DNA from 4 places in the Brevibacterium linens genome. Region 3 is predicted to be linked to each of the others. Evidence: riboswitches for the same ligand, from Rfam matches in the RefSeq annotation. Region 3 holds a riboswitch; each other region holds the start of a gene.
The links. A riboswitch is a leader RNA that binds a small molecule or an ion and turns the genes downstream of it on or off. The one in region 3 is predicted to bind thiamine pyrophosphate.

Region 1 (3,205 bases), 620 kb from region 3:
GCCCCATTCGCACCGATGATTCCGAGGGCCTGACCGGCGCTCAGGCTCAGGTCCAGTCCGGTCGCGGCGGGGGTGGCCATGCGCGGTCGAGCAACGCTGAGCCGATCTGTGCGCAGCAGAACCTCGCCGAGGCGGCCCGACGTCCCACCGATTCCTGCGGCCCCGCCTCGGCGCGGGGTGGGGGAGTCCTGCGGAATCCAGATGCCGCAGCCGATGAGCGTTTCGGTCAGGTCCGGATCGGTGAAGATCTGCTCGGGCGGACCTTGGGCGACGATCCCGTCACCGCCCAGCACGATGACACGGTCGACGTGCTCGGTCCACAGCTCCACCCGGTGTTCGACGACGAGCATGGTCGCCTGTGTCTCGGCCTGCACGGTGAGCACGGCATCGCGGACCTCGGTCGCCGAGGCGGGATCGATATTGGCCGTCGGTTCGTCGAGGACGATGACCTCCGGGGCCATCGCATGGATCCCGGCCAGGGCCAGCCGCTGCTTCTGCCCACCGGACAGGGCCGCACTCGGATGCTCCGGGGCCAGATCGAGTCCCAACGCATGCAGGGACTCGGGGACCTGAGCCTCGATGACCTCGGCCGGGAGTCCGAGGTTCTCCATCCCGAATGCCACATCATCACCGACGCGGGAGAAGATCACCTGCGAATCGGGATCTTGGAGGACCAGCCCGGTGCTGCCTCGGCGAGGATCCGGTTTCTCTCCGCCGACGAGGAGTTCACCGGTGGCCTCACCCGATTCCTCGGGCAGGACACCGGCGACGGCGTGGAGGAACGTCGATTTCCCGGCTCCGGAGGCGCCGAGCAGCAGCACCTTCTCTCCGGCCACGATCTGCAGGTCGAGCGGACCGACCGCCGGCTGATCACGGTCGGTGTGCGTCCATGAGAAGCCGGCGGCCGTGATCGGCAGCGCCATCAGCGACGGCCGGAGGCGAAGGAGCTCAGAGCTCCGGTGGCCGCGATCGCCCGGTAGGCGTACCACGCGCCGATGCCGGAAATGACGAGGCCGGAGATGATCGCGCAGACCGCATAGATCGCCTGGAACCCGAACTGCCATTCGGCGTTGTACATGATGTTCTCGCTCACGGCCATGAACGCCGCGGCCAGCACACCCGAAGCGGCGGTGACCCACAGGGTGAAGCGTTTGTAGCCGAAGGCGGCGAAGACGAGTTCGGCACCGAGACCCTGCAGCAGACCCGAGAGCAGAACGGTCGCCCCGAAGTGGGAGCCGAGCACGGCTTCGACGATCGCGGCGATGAGTTCGCACAGGAGTGCGGCACCGGGTTTGCGGATGATGGCACCGGCCAGCGGACCGGCCAGCACCCAGAGTCCGGCGATGAGGCCGATCGACGGCGGGAATGCCTGGAAGGCGAGTTCGAGGACCTTCCAGCTCAGCGCGAGCACCCAGAAGACGAGTCCCACGGCGATGCCGAGCACGGCGGTGGTGACATAGTCGACGACCCGCCACTGCTTCGTCTTCGGCGCCGCGGTGAAGGCCTGCGCGCGGGCGGGGGTGGTGGTCGGCGCGGTGGTATTCGGCATTGTGCCTCCTCATATCAAGGAGGGGTGAAGAGTCTCGACTTCCTTCGGCGGTACTGACCGCATCAGGTTCGAGGGTCTGCAGCTTCTTCTGCACTCTCAGCGCCCCTGACGGCGCTCCCCTGTCGTAGCCACCACTGTACAACAGGTGAGAGAAGCAGCGACCGGGAGCGGAGGCGACGCGGAGGCCGGGATCCGTCATCGACGATTCACCTCTCGTTCCCTGTCTCGTCGACGGGCCTCGAACGACCGGACACTACTGATCGGTAGGAATGGGTGGGTGAATACGCATCGACTCAAGCGACCACTCAGTGCCCTGTCCGCCGCCACCCTGCTCGCCGCTCTGGTGGCGGCCCCGGTGCCCGTGCGCGCCGAACCGAATCTCGGCTCGGGCGGCCCGAGTTCGACCGTGAGCCAGGACCCGACGGACACGCCCGCCGAGGCGGATGCAGGGAATGAGGCGATCACCGATCCCGTACTGCAGGTCGGAGCCGACTCGACGACGCGCAACCTCTCGTGGATGAGTGAGAACTCCGGCGGGGGAGAGGTCCGGTGGGCGCCGGTCAATGAACTCGAGGGAGGCGAACTTCCCGCCGACGCGGCAGCGGCTGAGACCACGGACTCCGGTCTCGCCACCGACCTCAAACGTCACTTCAACCATGCGAGCATGACCGACCTGGAACCCGACACCGACTACGCCTACCAGGTCGGCAGCGACGAGGACGGGTTCACCGAGGTGCAGCAGTTCACCACAGGATCGTCCGGAGGAGATGACGAATTCCTCGTCTTCGGCGACCCCCAGGTCGGCGCCGGAGGCGGAGACCCCGACGACGCCACCGGCTGGGAACGGACCCTGTCGACGGCCGTGGCCACTGCCGACGACCCGAGTTTTCTCTACTCCCTGGGAGACCAGGTCAACGCCGCCGGCAACCAAGAGCAGTACGCGCAGTACCTGGCGCCGGAAGCGACCCGGACGATCCCGCAGGCGACGACGATCGGCAACCACGATGTGTCGTCGAAGGCCTACGAACAGCACTTCAACCGACCCAATGTCAGCCAGGACCACGGCGGCGGAGGCATCATCACCTCCGGCGGCGACTATTGGTTCATCGAAGACGGAGTCCTGTTCCTCAACATCAACTCGAACAGTTCGGACATGGACGCCCACGCCGAGTTCATCGACGAGGTCGTCGCCGAACACGGTGGCCAGGCACGATGGACTGTGCTGGGATTCCACCATTCGATCTATTCGACGGCAACACATTGGAACGATCTCGATGTGAAGCGGCTGCGGAAGGCGATCCCACCGGTCGCGGCCCGCAATGACATCGACCTCGTCGTCTCCGGCCACGACCACATCTTTAACCGCACCTTCCTCATGGACGGGGAGGGCAAGCCCGTCGAGGGCTCCGAAGCGGGAGCCGATGAGGCGAAGGAAGACGGGCAGACGCTCTACCTCACGCTGACCTCGTCATCGGGGTCGAAGTTCTACGACTACGTTCCCGGCCTCGACTGGGAAGGCAAGAGCGTCCACAACGACATGCCCGCCTTCACCCGGGTCCGCGTCAGCGACGAAGCGCTGCGGGCGACGACCTATGAGGTGCCTGCTGAGGGAGCGTCGGCCGATGGCGAACGGGCGGAAGCGCGGGCCGCAGCCGA
Region 2 (3,205 bases), 290 kb from region 3:
CATCTCGATCCTCGTCGACAAGCTCGGACTCGATCGAGCGGCCTGGCTCAGCGCCTCTGCCGTCGTCGTGGGCCTGGCCGTCTACGCGCTTCTGGGACGCGTCGGATACGTCTGGATCGCTGTGGCCCTCGTGCTCGTCGCGGCGGGAATGCGGGTCGTCGGCGTCGTCGCGGGAACCAACGTCATGAAAGGAGTTCCAGAAGACCGGACCACCGTCGGCGCGGCCCTGGCCGATACAGCCGGCGAGTTCGCAACCGCCGTGGGCATCGCCCTGAGCGGAACCTTCCTCGCCGCCATCTTCACCGGGCACCTCACCGCATCGGCCTGGCCGACCGAGCAGACCGCGGAGTTCCGACTCGCGGTCACCTGGGGCGGAATCGCTCTGACCGTGCTCGCGGCGGGCCTCGTCGCCTTCGGCATGCTCCGAGCCCACGGAGAGAAGAGCGCCCCAGAAATCTAGACCGAAGGGTGTTGACGGCGTGTCCGTCAAGGGAATGAACGGGGCTTCTGCAGGGGCTCTGCTTAAACGAAGAGTGAGATGAGAGAGGCGTGGTCACGGTGTTCAGGGACGAGGCGCAGTCGGTCGTTGCGCTGCACGACGTGGCGGTGACCACCAGGCCGCGCTGCGATGACCGACACCGTGGATGAAGAGGTTGAAGTGGGCCTGCTTGCCTTCCACGCCGCTCACCCCTTGACGAGTCCGCCGTCGACGATGAGGTTCTGACCCGTCACACCCCTGGCCCACGGGGAAGCGAAGAATACGACTGGGTCGGCGAGCTGATCCGGCGTCGTCACCGCCCGCAGCGGGGTGCCCGCGGCGATGCCCTCGAAGACCGCCTCAGGGGTCGCCGCCGAGGCGTCGGTGGTCAGCAGCAGCCCCCGGAGACCATGTTCACCGTGATGGCCTGCGGGCCGAGATCGTCGGCGAAGGTGCGTGTCAGGGACAGCAGCGCTGCTTTCGCCGCGGTGTAGTCGTGGTAGGGCACGACGGGGTGCTGGAAGAGGTTCGTACCGATGTTGACGATCCGGCCGAAGCCCGCCTCGACCATGCCGGGAAGGGTGGCCTGGATGACGTTGAGAGGCCCATGCACGGAGCCGGTGAACTGTGCGGTGATCTCCTCGTAGGAGATCTGGTCCGCGTGGGAGCGGGCGTCGCCGTTGAAGGAGAAGTCAGCCAGCGCGTTGTTCACGACCGTGGTGATCGGACCGCCAAAGCGATCGGCGGCCTCAGCGACGAGGGCATCGACCTGGGCGCGGTCGCGGACATCAGCCCGGATTGCGATCGCCTTTCCGGGGTGGGCGGCGGCGAGGTCCTCCGCGGCGTCCTGGGAGGTGTGGTAGTCGATGACCACTCGCGCACCCTGGGCCAGGAACGCGCGAGTGATCGCAGCTCGGAGTCCGCGGGCGCCGCCGGTGACGAGGACGATCTGCTCGGTGAGGGGGAGAATAGTGTGTGCCATGTGTATGCCTCTCGATATCGAGGCGAAGGCAACCCGTGCGCACCGAAGAGCGAAAGTTGCTCTTCGGTGCGCTGACACCGCCAACATTGTCGGCGGGTGAAAGTCCGGACATTCCCTTCGCCAGTGCTAACTGGATCAGGTTCAACGGGTGTCATCTCAGCCGACCACGTCCCGTGCTCGAAAGCTGGAACGGGCGGCGCCCCGTGTCACGCCACCATCACATCACGGAAACCACACTCTCCACAAGCTTCGGACGGCCTGATTCTTCGTTACTGGAATCGCTGTCACAGAACACCTGATATCACTACGTGCTATCCGGCAAATGGGCATTCTGGCTTCTTGAGTGTTCCTATTGCTTGCGTTCCAGCTCGAGCGCGGTTTGGGCGATAGCGCGGACGTTGAATGTTTCCGCGACCGGTATCGCAACCATTTCCTCGAGGGTGAACCATGCCGCTTCGAGTGCGTCATCGTCCGGGACCGGTTCCCCTCGTTCCCATCGGCAGAGCACTGCGATCAGGACGTAATGCAGATTGTGGTCGGCATCGATGACGTCGACAGCATCGAAGACATCACCGGGTGTGGCGAGGACTCCTGTTTCCTCGGCGAGTTCGCGCGCGGTCGCGGCGGTCAGGGTCTCGCCGGGTTCGATCTTGCCCCCGGGGAATGCCCAGCGCTCGGCGTCGGGCATGTGGGCACGCCGGATAAGGAGTACACGTCCTTTTCGGACCACTGCCGCCAGCGTCGCCGGCTTCGGGTAGGAAGCGTCGCGCGTCATCTACCCCGCCCCGATCGTCGACTCGGAGTGGTCTTGGAGGTGGGCTGTGATCTGCATGAACGGTGGATGGTCGATAGGTGCCTGGGAGCCGACGTCCTCTACGGTTTGTGCTCCGCGGTCGGTGACCTTGTCGACTGTGAAGCCGGCCTCGGTCAGCACCGCCTCGTAGGTGCTGATGAACCAGTGCCGGTCGACAAGCTCGAGGATCCCGGTGCCGGGGATCTGCAAGCTGACCTTGCGTTCGTCTCCGTCACGGTAGCCTCTGCCGGGCTCGCCGCTGCGGAAGGTCGGGAACGGTACTCCTGTGGCCGCCGGGTTGCTATCGACGATGAAGAGTCTGCCGGTCGGTGTAAGCACTCGGGCGAGCTCGCGGGCGATCGCTCTCAGTTCCTCGCGTGTGGGCACGTTGATGAATACGAAGCAGCACACGATCGCATCGAATGTGTCATCCGGGTAGGGAACGTGGCCGCTGTCGATGGTGTGGAATCGCGCGGCCGGTTGCGGGGTCTGCGCCCGGGCGAGGGTGATCATGTCGGTGCTGATGTCGACTCCGACGACCTGTGCTGCGGCTCCGGCGTCGAGGAGGCGTCGTGAGACTTTTCCGCTGCCGCACCCATAATCGAGCACGATCCCCCCTCGGCCGCAAGCAGTTTGGAGGTCATTGACGAGCGGGGTATAAGCCAGTCGGTTTTCGACATAGTCGTCATAGGCATCGAACCCTGCTGAGACTGCCGGAGTCGTCCATGATGTCGTCACTGCTGCACCGCCCTCACACGCGCGTTTTCGATGCTGGGCCATCGGCTCACGACCAGCTCCCGGTGGAGGGGATGGAGGTCGCCGATAATCGATGGGTCGACTGGTCGTTGGTATTGGAGTTGCCGGTGGATCCAGAACAGGCGGACAATGTCGACCCACGCTTCCGGAAGATCAAGGGTCGCCAGTGCGCGGCCTGGGAGCTCGTCTGCACGGA
Region 3 (3,205 bases):
GTCAGTCCGCCTTGAGGCCGACGGTCGGATCGGGCAGGTAGACCTCTCCGCCCGAGGCGAGGAATTCGCGGCTCTTCTGCTGCATTCCCGCCAGGGCCTCCTGAGCTTCGGCGCTGCCGTAGGTGTCGCGGATGTCCTGGGAGATGCGCATCGAGCAGAACTTCGGCCCGCACATGGAACAGAAGTGCGCGGTCTTCGCCGGTTCGGCCGGCAGGGTCTCGTCGTGGAACGCCTCAGCAGTCTCCGGATCGAGGCCGAGGGCGAACTGGTCTCGCCACCGGAACTCGAACCGAGCCTTCGACAGCGCATCGTCGCGGGCCGTCGCACCGGGGTGGCCCTTCGCGACATCGGCGGCATGCGCGGCGATCTTGTACGTGATCACTCCGGTCTTGACGTCGTCGCGGTCGGGCAGGCCCAGATGCTCCTTCGGAGTGACGTAGCAGAGCATCGCCGTGCCGTAGCGGGCGATCTCGGTCGCCCCGATCGCCGAGGTGATGTGGTCGTATCCGGGTGCGATGTCCGTGACCAGCGGACCCAAGGTGTAGAACGGTGCGCCGTGGCAGAGCTCCTGCTGGCGTTCGACGTTCTCCCGCACGAGGTGGAGGGGAATATGCCCGGGGCCTTCGACCATCACCTGGACGTCGTGGGCCCACGCGCGTTCGGTGAGTTCGGCCAGTGTGTCGAGTTCGGCGAACTGGGCGGCATCGTTGGCATCAGCGATGGACCCTGGTCGCAGTCCGTCGCCGAGTGAGAACGCGACATCGTATTGGGCGAAGATCTCACAGAGTTCGTCGAAGTGGGTGTAGAGGAAGTTCTCCTCGTGGTGGGCAAGGCACCAGCCGGCCATGATGGACCCGCCGCGGGAGACCATCCCGGTGACCCGGTCGGCCGTGAGGGGAACGTAGCGCAGCAGCACACCGGCGTGGACGGTCATGTAGTCGACACCCTGCTCGCACTGTTCGATGACCGTGTCGCGATAGATCTCCCAGGTCAGCGCGTTCGCATCACCGTCGACCTTCTCCAGCGCCTGATAGATCGGGACGGTGCCGATGGGGATGGGGGAGTTGCGGATGATCCATTCTCGGGTGGTGTGGATGTCATTGCCGGTCGACAGGTCCATGAGGGTGTCGGCACCCCACTTCGCGGCCCACCGCAGCTTCTGCACCTCCTCGGCGATGGAGCTGGTGACCGCGGAATTGCCGATGTTCGCGTTGATCTTGACGAGGAACGCCTTGCCGATGATCATCGGCTCGGATTCGGGGTGGTTGATGTTGTTCGGGATGATCGCCCGACCGGCGGCGAGCTCGGCACGCACGAGCTCGACATCGCACTGCTCGCGGAGTGCGACGAACCGCATCTCCGGGGTGATGATGCCCTGCCTTGCGTAGTGCATCTGGGTGACCGTGCGGCCGGTCTTGGCCCGACGCGGAACCGGTTTGCGTCCCTTCCACTGCTGTGACGGGGCCCCTCGGCGGACGGCGGCACGACCGTCATCGGCGATGCGGTGGCCGCGGGCGTCATACGTTTCGGTGTCGAGACGGTTCTCGATCCACGGAAATCGCAGAGCGGGCAGTCCCTCTTCCGGAATGCTGCCCGGTCCGACGGTGCGGTAGACGTCGACGGGATCGTTGGCCCGGCCGTTCGAGTCCTCGAGTTCGATGCGGGTCACGGGAACGCGGATGCCGTGGTCCGTGTCGTCGACCCATGCCGGCGAATGCGTCGGATACTGCTCGAGGGTGAACTGGTCGTCCGCCGCTGCGGCAGACGAAACCGCGTCAGGCGAAGCTGTGGCAGGGGTAGGTGTTTCCGGGGTGAATGCAGTCATCTGCAGTCCTCACTTCCTACGCCGGTATCAACCGGATCAGGTTCTACGGTCTCGGACGATGCAGTCCGATCTCAGCCCGTGCAGAGGGCTCCCGTGGGGTCGTGTAATTCGTATCACGATTGTCGTGGTGAGGACAACCGCGGTGTCGGCGGAATCGAGTCCCGCCGGGGGTGCGAGGTCAGCTGCCCTGGAGGAATGCCTTCGCCACGGCACCGAGGGCGAGCACATCGGAGACCGCGACCATTTCGCGTGCCGAGTGCATCGAGTACAGGGCAGGACCGACGTCGACGGTGGTCATTCCCAGACGGGTCGCGGTCAGCGGTCCGATCGTCGAACCGCAGGGCATCGCATTGTTCGACACGAAATCCTGGTATTCGACTCCGGCGGCCGCGCACGCCTGCGACCACACCGCGGTGCCGACCGCATCCGTGGCGTAGCGCTGCTGAGCATTGAGCTTGAGCAGGGGACCGCCGCCGAGGCGGGGGCGCACATGCGGATCATGACGTTCCGGATAGTTCGGATGGGCAGCATGCCCGGCATCGGAGGAGACACACACCGAGGAGGCCATCGATGCGAGATAATCGCTGCGCGTCGACTGCGGCAGCAATGAGGCGACGATGCGCTCGGTGACATCGGCGAGGAACGGACCACACGCACCCGAACGCGAATTCGACCCGATCTCCTCATGATCGAAGGCCGCCAACAGGGGGATGCCGTCGAGCCTATCGGCATCGAGCTGGGTGAGCGCGGTGACACCGGCGTGGACGGACAGCAGGTTGTCCAGCCTCGGCGAGGCGAAGAATTCCTCGGCGGCACCGAAGAGGGCCGGCTCCTGAGTGGGAATGGTGTAGACGTCGTGACCGACGACAGTTTCGGCATCGACGCCGGCGGAGGCGGCGAGCAGTTCGATGATGTCGGCCTCAGCGAGATCGGCCAGACCGATGACAGGAGCGGTATGACGCTGCTTGTCCAAGGCCAGACCTTCATTGACCTGCCGGTCCAGGTGGATCGCCAGCTGCGGGATGCGGGCGATCGGTCCGGTGCGGGCGAGCACGATGCGGCCGTCGGCGAGGCCGAGACGACCGGCGAAGGCGAGCTCACGATCGAGCCACGAATTCAGCAGCGGCCCACCGTAGACCTCCACCCCGACCTGGCGGGTGCCCTCAGCGGTGTACTCGCCGCCGGGTTTGAGTTTGAACGCCGGGGAGTCGGTGTGGGAACCGAACACACGGAACCGGTCAGCCGCCTCGGTGACGGTGGGATTCATCCACGCGATGAGCGCGCCGTCGCGGATGACGTAGTGCCCGGTCCCGGGCGTCAGCGCCCAGGGGGCGGACTCGTCGAGGCGGGAGAATCCGGCCTCTTCCAGTTGTTTCGCGG
Region 4 (3,205 bases), 1.1 Mb from region 3:
GCTCGGTTCCCGAGGCCACGAGGGCGTCTTCGAGGATGCTCAGGGAACTTGCCCCGCCCGTGCCCATCACGAGGCGAGACGACATCTCCACGTCATCGACCATCCAGCTCATCTCAGCCTCCCTGCACTGCGGTGACGATGTCGACGGTATGCCCGTCGGCCAGGGCGAACCCGGACCAGGCACCGCGACGGATGACCTCGCCGTCGACGGCCAGGGCCAGCCCTAAGCGTCCGCCGTCGGCCGGTGTCCCATCGGGGTTCAGCTCCCGTCCGGTGACCTCGGCGATGAGGTCGAGCGCCGAGGTGGCACCCGGCAGCTCATGATGGTCGCCGTTGAGGACGATGGTCGGTGAGTGTTCGCGATCGGTCATGAGTTGCTCCTCATCAGGTGGGCAGTGGTGTGGTCTGTGGCGAAGCGGTGCGGGGACACGGACTCGAGCGCTCCGTCAGGAGGCCAGTCGGAGGCGACACCCAGGGCGAGCTCGGCGCCGAGGCGGCCGCCGAACGGGGCCAAGAGGATGCCATGGCGGAAGTACCCCGTGCTCACAACGCAGCCGGGATCGATGCGCCCGATCATCGGCAGGTCGTCGGGAGAACCGGGGCGAGCGCGGGTGGTGATGTCGGTGATCTCCGCGTCGACGATGCCCGGGACCAATCGCTGCCCGTCAGAGAGCAGCCGGTGGATCGCCCCGGCAGGGGTGCCGGAGAGTCCGTCCTCGCGGGAACTGGCACCGAGCACGATCTCACCGTCGGGGCGGGGGACCAGGTAGACGGGGCGACCGTTGACCAGCCCGCGGATGGTCCGAGTCAGCAGGGGAGTCGCCTCGGCGGGGGCACGCAGGCGCAGCACATCACCCCAGACTTCCCGGATCGGCAGCGGCGGGACACCGGCGATCTCGGTGATGGCGCTGCCGGCGCAGACGACCACCTGATCGGCTTCCAACAGGCGGCCGTCTCCCAGCGTGACGCCGGTCGTCGCCGCACCATCGCCCAGCAGCTCGGCCACCCGCTGCCGAATAAGAAGCGACTCTGAGCCGGCCGTAAGAGCAGACAACAGTCCCGCCGATACACGACGGGGGTCGATCGAGTGATCACCGGGAATGTGCACGGCCCCGGCCACGGCAGGCGACAGCGACGGTTCGATACGGCGGGCGGCACTGCCGGTGATGAGCTCGGTGGCGAAACCCGATCGCGATTGTGCTTCGCGCAGCTCCCGCAGAGCCTGCAGATCAGCCCGGTCACCCGCACACACCACGGTCCCGGCATCTGTGAAACCGAGATCGGTGCCGGTGGCGCTCGCCACCTCTGCGGCGAATTCCGGGTACATCTGAGCCGAGGTCCGCATCAGCGGATACAGGGGAGTCTGCCCCCAGACCACCTCGGCGGCGGGAGCGATCATCCCCGCGGCGGCATGGCTCGCACCCTGGGCGGGGGCAGGATCGACGATGGTGACTTCGGCACCGAAACGGCGCAGATACCAGGCCGTGGACAGGCCGATGATCCCGGCGCCGACGACGATGACTCTCACAGCTTCTCCCTCCGGCGGCATGATCCGCATCAGGTCTGACGGTCGGCTCCTACGCCCTCTCAGCCTCGTTGGGAGGCTCCCGCGAACTTCTCTACTCTATGACCATGACCACACAGATGCCACCGCGCACCGCAGCGCGGCAGAAAAAGAGGACCTGGAGGCAGGCCCGATTGGCCGAAGCGTCGCTCTACCTGTGCACCGATGCCCGAACCGCTCAAGGCGACCTCGCCGAGTTCCTCGACGCCGCCTACCGTGGGGGAGTCGACATCATCCAGCTGAGGGACAAGAGCCTCGAGGCCCGCGCCGAGATCGCCGCATTGGAAGTCCTCAGGGATGCCGCCGCACGCCACGGCAAGCTCTTCTCCGTCAACGACCGCGCCGATGTCGCGCTGCTGACCGACGCCGACGTCTTCCACGTCGGTCAGGGAGATCTCACCAGTGCTCAGGCCAGAGCCGTGCTCGGCCCCGACGTCATCCTCGGCCGCTCCACCCATTCCCTCGAGCAGGCGCTCGCCGCCGAGGCGGACCCGGAGACCGACTATTTCTGTGTCGGGCCGGTCTGGGAGACCCCGACGAAACCCGGCCGTGCCGCTGTGGGGACGGCACTGCTGACCGCTGCCGCCGCCGAGGCGAGCAAACCGTGGTTCGCGATCGGCGGCATCGCGGCAGGGGAGAGACTGGACGCGATCCGGCAGGCGGGCGCGAACCGTGCCGTCGTCGTCCGTGCGATAACCTCGGCAGACGACCCCGCTGCGGCCGCACGGGTGCTCAAGGAGGAGTTGGAATGACCCCAGCAGCTGACAGCGCATCCGACGGAATCGATGCAGGTGCCGGCCTGTCGATTCTCATCGCCGGGCAGGCGCCACCGGCGGAGCGTTCGGCACCTATCTGCAGGAGGCCGGACGCGATGTCACGTTCCTGCTCCGGCAGGCTCGGGCGGCGACGGTCCGCGCGAACGGACTGCGCTTCACCGCTCCCGGTGCCGATCGGACGAACCAGGTCGATGTCATCACCGCCGAGGAGCTCAGCGCCTCACCGAGGATCTTCGACATCGTCATCGTCGCGATCAAAGCGGGTGGACTCGACTCGGTCATCGACGATATCGGACCGGCTGTGGGGGAGCAGACGACGATCATCCCGTTCCTCAACGGCATGGCTCAGATCGAGAAGCTGCAGCACAGGTACCCCGGTCAGGTGCTCGGTGGGTTCGTCAAGATCGTCGGCACGATCAGAGACGGAGCCGTCGTCCAGCTCACCGACCTTGCGGTGATGACCATCGGCGACCTTCACGCCGCGGCCGTACCCACGCGAATCTCCGCGGCTCTCGACGTCCCCGGATTCAAGCTCCAGATCGTCGACGGAATCATCGACGGGCTGTGGGAGAAGTGGACCTTCATCGCCGCGGCGGGAGTCGTCACATGCCTGTTCCGCGCTCCCGTCGGGGCGATCATGGCGGCCGGCGGCAGATCGCACGTGCATGCCATCATCGACGAACTCGAAGCCGTGGCGACCGCGGCCGGACACCCGGTGTCGGAGGCCTCCCACGACATGACGCTGCAGATGCTCACCGCGGACGGTTCGGCCTTCACCTCATCCCTCTACCGGGATGTGACGGCAGGGCTGCCGAGCGAAACGGAGCACATCCTCGGCGATCTGTCGGCCAAGGCAGAGGAGTTA

Region 1: another riboswitch for thiamine pyrophosphate. It lies ahead of CXR29_RS04510 (ECF transporter S component); the one in region 3 lies ahead of thiC (phosphomethylpyrimidine synthase ThiC).
Region 2: another riboswitch for thiamine pyrophosphate. It lies ahead of CXR29_RS00625 (3-oxoacyl-ACP reductase); the one in region 3 lies ahead of thiC (phosphomethylpyrimidine synthase ThiC).
Region 4: another riboswitch for thiamine pyrophosphate. It lies ahead of thiO (glycine oxidase ThiO); the one in region 3 lies ahead of thiC (phosphomethylpyrimidine synthase ThiC).

Annotation. Positions count from the first base shown of each region.
Region 1 covers NZ_CP026734.1:1,051,043-1,054,247, forward strand. The annotation lists gene CXR29_RS04505 (ABC transporter ATP-binding protein) at 1-923, opposite strand, end outside; gene CXR29_RS04510 (ECF transporter S component) at 923-1,549, opposite strand; TPP riboswitch at 1,572-1,680, opposite strand; gene CXR29_RS04515 (FN3 domain-containing metallophosphoesterase family protein) at 1,827-3,205, shown strand, end outside.
Region 2 covers NZ_CP026734.1:141,998-145,202, forward strand. The annotation lists gene CXR29_RS00620 (MFS transporter) at 1-460, shown strand, start outside; partial or broken gene CXR29_RS00625 (3-oxoacyl-ACP reductase) at 685-1,460, opposite strand; TPP riboswitch at 1,555-1,674, opposite strand; gene CXR29_RS00630 (NUDIX hydrolase) at 1,810-2,235, opposite strand; gene CXR29_RS00635 (class I SAM-dependent methyltransferase) at 2,236-3,033, opposite strand; gene CXR29_RS00640 (thymidylate synthase) at 2,988-3,205, opposite strand, start outside.
Region 3 covers NZ_CP026734.1:428,111-431,315, forward strand. The annotation lists gene thiC (phosphomethylpyrimidine synthase ThiC) at 2-1,825, opposite strand; TPP riboswitch at 1,821-1,929, opposite strand; gene CXR29_RS01820 (M18 family aminopeptidase) at 2,004-3,205, opposite strand, start outside.
Region 4 covers NZ_CP026734.1:1,552,765-1,555,969, forward strand. The annotation lists gene CXR29_RS06935 (thiazole synthase) at 1-112, opposite strand, end outside; gene thiS (sulfur carrier protein ThiS) at 114-371, opposite strand; gene thiO (glycine oxidase ThiO) at 368-1,528, opposite strand; TPP riboswitch at 1,518-1,621, opposite strand; gene thiE (thiamine phosphate synthase) at 1,633-2,316, shown strand; gene CXR29_RS06955 (ketopantoate reductase family protein) at 2,417-3,205, shown strand, end outside.